Zobellia nedashkovskayae: one gene and its partner. The protein of the gene in region 1 binds, or shares a complex with, the protein of each later gene. Links are inferred from orthologs where the notes say so. Each region holds a gene or a part of one and is shown in the gene's direction. Other genes may lie near its edges. The genes, in order: uvrB and IWB64_RS16895.

Evidence for each region.
Region 2: the proteins of uvrB (region 1) and IWB64_RS16895 are in contact, whole or in part, in a crystal structure (PDB 7EGT), measured with the Thermus thermophilus proteins. The link is inferred for Zobellia nedashkovskayae from one-to-one orthologs. Residues at the interface, in WP_096411307.1 of Thermus thermophilus: Glu23, Leu25, Arg26, Asp27, Gly28, Glu29, Arg30, Phe31, Arg55, Glu326, Asp327, Phe328, Glu379, Ser382, Gln383, His398, Gly400, Arg401; in WP_096412145.1 of Thermus thermophilus: His654, Arg656, Phe657, Gln666, Asp668, Glu669, Lys680, Arg681, Leu682, Ser683, Lys685, Tyr686, Ala687.

The regions. Positions count from the first base shown.
Region 1 is NZ_JADDXR010000002.1:189,339-192,617, forward strand. What follows is about bases 104-3,047. They hold uvrB (excinuclease ABC subunit UvrB), read left to right. Parts: upstream 104-553; coding sequence 554-2,542; downstream 2,543-3,047. Other genes in these bases: IWB64_RS00745 (T9SS type B sorting domain-containing protein), read left to right, coding at 104-494; IWB64_RS00755 (Hsp20/alpha crystallin family protein), read right to left, coding at 2,980-3,047. Outside these bases: more of IWB64_RS00745, read left to right, coding at 1-103; more of IWB64_RS00755, read right to left, coding at 3,048-3,279. UniProt on the Escherichia coli protein: The UvrABC repair system catalyzes the recognition and processing of DNA lesions. A damage recognition complex composed of 2 UvrA and 2 UvrB subunits scans DNA for abnormalities.
Region 2 is NZ_JADDXR010000002.1:4,111,791-4,115,137, reverse strand. Bases 107-3,118 are described here. They hold IWB64_RS16895 (ATP-dependent helicase), read left to right. Parts: upstream 107-453; coding sequence 454-2,784; downstream 2,785-3,118. Other genes in these bases: IWB64_RS16890 (L-threonylcarbamoyladenylate synthase), read left to right, coding at 2,918-3,118; ychF (redox-regulated ATPase YchF), read left to right, coding at 107-256. In the rest of the region: more of ychF, read left to right, coding at 1-106; more of IWB64_RS16890, read left to right, coding at 3,119-3,347. UniProt on the Escherichia coli protein: A helicase with DNA-dependent ATPase activity. Unwinds DNA duplexes with 3'-5' polarity. Translocates on single-stranded DNA with 3'-5' polarity. Initiates unwinding more efficiently from a nicked substrate than double-stranded DNA.

The DNA.
Region 1 (3,279 bases):
TTTTAGATGTGGAGGTTTGCGAGAACTACGCTCTACCTATTCTCAACAATGGCAATTACTTTACTCAAACCAACGGTACAGGTACCGAGCTTTTTGCAGGTGATATCATAAACGTTTCACTGACCGTTTATATTTACAATGAATCTGCATCTTGTTCTAATGAAAACAGTTTTACTATATTGATAGACCCCTTATTATGCGAAGAAAAACCAGAACCTGAAATCTCATGTACAATTGATTTCCCCAATTTCTTTACACCAAATAATGATGGAGCGAATGACAATTATGTTCCCATTACAGATGTCTGTTCTCCAAGAGGTACATTAAGTATTTTTGACCGCTATGCAAAATTAGTGTTCCAAACAAACTCACTGTACAATACATGGGATGGGACTTACAATGGCAAACCTTTACCATCTTCAGATTATTGGTACCGATTTGAAAATATTGAAAACAAAGAAGTAATAACTGGCCATTTTGCATTAAAGCGATAGTTACCCAGAATATTTCAATCCAGTCACTTTAAATCACTCTTCTTTCGTAATTTTAAAGGATGAAATTTAAAGTAGTCTCAGAGTTCAAACCAACCGGCGATCAGCCAGGAGCCATAAAGCAACTTGTAGAAGGAATGGATGCCGGTGAGCGCTACCAAACCCTTTTGGGAGTTACGGGTTCGGGTAAGACCTTTACCGTCGCTAACGTAATTGAACAGGTGCAACGTCCTACTCTAGTGCTTGCCCATAACAAAACATTAGCAGCACAGTTGTACTCTGAATTCAAACAGTTTTTTCCAGAAAACGCGGTTGAGTATTTTGTTTCTTACTATGATTATTACCAACCGGAAGCTTTTATACCCTCATCTGGAATCTATATAGAGAAAGATCTTTCTATAAATGAAGACATTGAAAAACTACGTTTGAGTGCCACTTCGTCTTTACTTTCGGGGCGTCGTGATGTTTTAGTGGTGGCTTCCGTTTCGTGTTTGTACGGTATTGGAAACCCTGTGGAATTTCAAAAGAATGTCATCACAATTAAAAAAGACCAAGTAATTGCCCGCACCAAGTTTCTACATCAATTGGTACAGAGCCTATATTCTAGAACCACGGCTGATTTTAGAAATGGTAATTTTAGGGTAAAAGGAGACGTTGTTGACGTTTTTCCTAGTTATGCCGATCATGCTTTCCGTATTCACTTTTTTGGTGATGAAGTTGAAGAAATAGAAGCTTTTGACCCTTTTAACAACAATGTGATTGAGGTTTATGAAACTTTAAACATCTACCCTGCCAACATGTTCGTTACTTCTCCTGACATCCTCCAAGGTGCTATTCATCAGATTCAGGAAGATATGGTAAAGCAGGTAGATTATTTTAAGGAAATAGGGAAACCACTTGAAGCAAAACGTCTTGAAGAACGCACAAGTTTTGATTTAGAAATGATTCGTGAACTCGGCTATTGTTCTGGTATTGAGAATTATTCGCGCTATTTAGATGGTCGCCTACCTGGTACAAGACCTTTCTGTCTTTTGGATTATTTTCCTGATGATTATTTAATGGTGATTGATGAAAGTCATGTTACGATACCACAGGTACACGCGATGTACGGTGGCGACCGTTCTAGAAAAGTGAATTTAGTAGATTACGGATTCCGACTTCCTGCCGCTATGGACAACCGCCCTTTAAAGTTCGAAGAATTTGAAGCACTTCAAAATCAAGCAATATTCGTTAGTGCCACACCTGCAGATTACGAGTTACAACTAAGCCAAGGAGTGTTTGTAGAACAGGTTATTAGGCCAACGGGGCTTTTAGACCCTATTATTGAGGTAAGACCAAGCCAAAACCAAATTGATGACCTTGTAGAAGAGATTCAGTTACGGGTAGAGAAAGATGAACGAACCTTGGTAACCACTTTGACCAAAAGAATGGCCGAAGAACTTGCCAAGTACCTAACACGTATAAATGTTCGTTGCCGTTATATTCATAGTGATGTGGATACACTGGAAAGAGTAGAAATCATGCAAGACCTTAGAAAAGGTATATTTGATGTGTTAATAGGAGTAAACCTCCTTCGTGAAGGATTGGATTTACCAGAAGTTTCTTTGGTAGCAATTTTAGATGCGGACAAAGAAGGCTTTCTGCGAAGCAATAGATCGCTAACACAAACCGTTGGTAGAGCAGCAAGAAATTTAAACGGTAGAGCGATAATGTATGCTGATAAAATTACGGCGAGTATGCAGATGACCATTGATCAAACAAACTACCGTCGTGAAAAGCAAATTGCCTATAATACGAAACATGGTCTCGTACCAAAATCATTGAATAAAAGTTTGGATAGTGTACTCTCAAAAAATTCAGTTTCTACATATCATTTCCAAAAAGAAGAGATGAGAGCTGCCGAACCGGACCTCGATTATTTGACAAAAGATCAAGTTGAAAAAATGGTTCGAGAAAAAAGAAAGGCAATGGAAAAAGCTGCAAAAGAACTTGATTTTATGCATGCCGCAAAACTGAGAGATGAGATTAAATTACTTCAGGAAAAGGTCTAATTTTACTCCTTTTTATTAAAATTATGAATTTTCCTTACACGCTAAATATTATATTTACTTAACACACCTTTAGAAACTGATTTACAAATTAATAACCTCTATTTTTAGACAAGACTAAATTAGGTTTCAAAGTCATATTTACGCTTAAAAACACCTCTTGGCACTACTCTAGTTTTCTTCTTAAATATAAATGAAAATATGTTTTTTTCTAGACGCTCTTCATGCATTTTGATTTTAAGATGGTCACCTTAAAATCAAAATGGTCAAAACTTTCCCGACAATACTAGCATTATTAATATTCTTAAATCAATAAAAAAGAAGCACCTTAGAAATGACTCCAAGGCGCTTCTTCAACTAACCAACCAAACTTAAATCTACCCGATCAAATCGGGATTATGAAACGTTTTATCTTGACGATAAAACAACCAATCTAACTATTACTTTAATTCAATAAGACGCTTAGGTTTTGGCAAAGCTTCTTCTTTTTTGGGTAATTCTACCTTTAAAACACCATCAACATAATCAGCTTTTATATCATCTACATTGATTGATTCTGGAAGCGTAAAAGCTCTTTTAAAAGATGAAAACCTGAATTCACGGCGTGTATAATTCTCTTCTTTTACTTCCTCTTCATTTTTAAATTCAGATGAAATAGTTAAAAGCTCATTATCCACCTCAATATTAAAATCTTCTTTTTTTCTACCCGGCACAATTAACTCAAGATCAAAACTCTTTTC
Region 2 (3,347 bases), 3.9 Mb from region 1 along the record:
AGAAACATATTTCACAGCTGGTGTAAAGGAAGTACGCGCTTGGACTATTCCTGTTGGTGCAACTGCTCCACAGGCCGCTGGTGTAATTCATACGGATTTTGAGAAAGGCTTTATTCGTGCCGAGGTTATTGCTTATAATGACTATGTGCAATTTGGTAGCGAGGCTAAGGTGAAGGAAGCTGGTAAAATGCGTGTAGAAGGTAAAGAGTACATTGTTAAAGATGGCGATGTTATGCACTTTAGATTCAACGTATAGTTTTCATTACATTTATGAAAAATAGAGCTATAACTATTTGTTAAGCTCATAGTAAAATAATTTTTTAAGACCACATGAGTATATCTTATGTGGTCTTTATTTATAAATAGCCTTTCTGTTTATAAAAGAAATCAACATCATTTTAGGATAAGCCTATTTATGGTTAAATTCACAATTCTAAAAAACACTCTAGTAAATTGAAGAATTTCATAGATGAATTGAACGATGCCCAAAGAGCACCCGTTCTACACAAAGATGGACCGTTAATGGTTATCGCAGGAGCTGGCTCAGGCAAAACAAGGGTTCTTACCTATCGTATCGCGTATTTAATGCAGCAAGGTGTTGATCCTTTTAATATCCTGGCATTAACCTTTACCAATAAGGCAGCGCGTGAAATGAAAGAACGTATTGCCAAGATAGCAGGGAAGTCGGAGACTAAAAACCTTTGGATGGGTACGTTCCACTCCGTTTTTGCCAAGTTACTCCGGTTTGATGGCGATAAACTGGGTTTTCCTAGCAATTTCACTATTTACGATACGCAAGATTCGCAACGGCTATTAGCTTCCATTATAAAGGAAATGGGTCTTGATAAGGATATTTACAAGTATAAACAGGTACAAAATCGTATCTCGTCATTTAAAAACAGTTTAATAACCGTTAAAGCTTATTTGAAAGACCCTGATTTGGTAGAGGCAGATGCTATGGCCAAAAAACCCAGAATGGGAGAAATATACCAAAACTATGTGGATCGCTGTTTTAAAGCGGGCGCTATGGATTTTGATGACCTTCTACTTCGTACGAACGAACTTTTAAATCGTTTTCCTGAAGTATTAGCTAAGTATCAAGATAGGTTCCGCTACATTTTGGTAGATGAGTACCAAGATACCAACCACTCGCAATATCTTATTGTAAAAGCACTAGCAGACCGTTTTCATAACATTTGTGTGGTGGGTGATGATGCACAGAGTATTTATTCGTTTCGCGGGGCGAATATTAGTAACATTTTAAACTTTCAGAAAGATTATGATAATGTGGGCATGTATCGCTTAGAGCAAAATTATAGATCCACAAGAAATATAGTAAATGCGGCAAACTCAATTATCGCAAAGAATAAAGAGCAGCTAGAGAAAATAGTTTGGACATCAAATGATGACGGTTCAAGCATTAAGATACATCGAAGTACAACTGATGCCGAAGAAGGTAGGTTTGTGGCTGGTTCCATTTGGGACCATAAGATGAACGAGCAATTGGGTAACGGTGAATTTGCCATACTCTATCGTACCAACTCGCAATCACGTGCTATGGAAGACGCGTTACGAAAGCGTGATATTCCTTATCGTATTTACGGTGGACTTTCTTTTTATCAGCGAAAAGAGATAAAAGATGTGTTGAGTTATTTGCGTTTGGTCATTAATCCTAAGGATGAAGAAGCACTTAAGCGAATAATCAATTTTCCTACAAGGGGTATCGGTCAAACTACTTTGGATAAATTAACGGTTGCCGCCAACCATTATAACCGTTCCATTTTTGAGGTGATTCAGAATCTTGATAAAATTAATCTGAAAATCAATAGTGGTACGCAACGAAAGCTACAGGACTTTACTACTATGATACAAAGTTTTCAGATCATGAACCAAACTGCGGATGCTTTTGTCATGGCTGAACATGTGGCCAAGAAATCGGGTATTCTTTTAGAGTTTAAAAAAGATGGAACTCCAGAAGGTATTGGTAAAATGGAGAATATCGAAGAGCTACTTAACGGTATTAAAGATTTTGTAGAAGGACAGGTGGAAATTGCCGATGCTACAGGAAGCATAGGTGAATTTCTTGAAGATGTGGCCTTGGCAACAGATTTAGACAATGATAAAGGAGATGATGACCGTGTTGCCCTTATGACCATTCACTTGGCTAAGGGACTTGAATTCCCATACGTTTATATCGTGGGTATGGAAGAAGATTTATTCCCTTCGGGAATGAGTATGAACACCCGGAGCGAACTGGAGGAGGAGCGAAGGTTATTCTACGTGGCTCTTACACGTGCAGAAAAACAGGCATATCTTACTTATACTCAAAATAGATACCGATGGGGTAAATTGATAGACGCAGAACCTAGTCGGTTTTTAGAGGAAATAGATGAGAAGTATGTAGAGAATCTCACTCCAATCGATACAGGTTACCGTTACAAACCACTGGTGGATAACGATATTTTCGGAGAAATTGATAAAAGTAGGTTGCGGCAAGGTAAACCTACCAAAGGAACACCACCACCTAGTAGTAAAAAACCTAACGAAGGTCAACTTAGGAAACTTAGGAAATTAAAACCTGAACTGGCTACTCCTATTGGGAATACCAATATGGTAGACCCAAATTTAGCGGAGGGTAGTATCATAAACCATACTCGTTTTGGTCGTGGAAAAGTAATTAAAATAGAAGGAGTAGGGAATGATAGAAAAGCAGAAATTCAGTTTGTAAAAGGAGATATAAAAAAACTCTTGCTTCGTTTTGCTAAGCTGGAGGTCATTTCGTAAAATTGGTTTTAGAATTATATTTTTTCTGAATCCATTCTCCATGTGAAGAGATTTAATAGGTTAAAAATCGATTTTATAAAGAGCAAACACTAGTAGTAAAAAATTTATTTTATATAGTGATTAGGTTAAAAAAATGGCAGATTTTATAAAAATATACGAAGAGAATCCAAACCCTAAAGAAATAAAAAGGGTAGTGGATGTGCTGCAGAAAGGTGGTTTAGTTATTTATCCAACAGATACTGTATACGGTTTGGGTTGCGATATTACCAAATCGAGAGCGTTAGAGAAGATAGCCCGGATTAAAGGTATAAAGTTAGCTAAGGCTAATTTTTCTTTTATCTGTGCGGATTTAAGCAATCTCTCTGATTATGTGAAGCAAATAGATACGGCTACTTTTAAAATACTTAAAAGGGCGCTGCCAGGACCTTATACTTTTATTCTCCCTGGTAATACAAACCTACCTAAGGACTTTAAAAAGAAGAAGACCGTAGGTATTAGAGTCCCGGATAATTCTATAGCAAAAGCGCTTGTAGAAGCTCTTGGGAATCCTATAGTGTCAACTT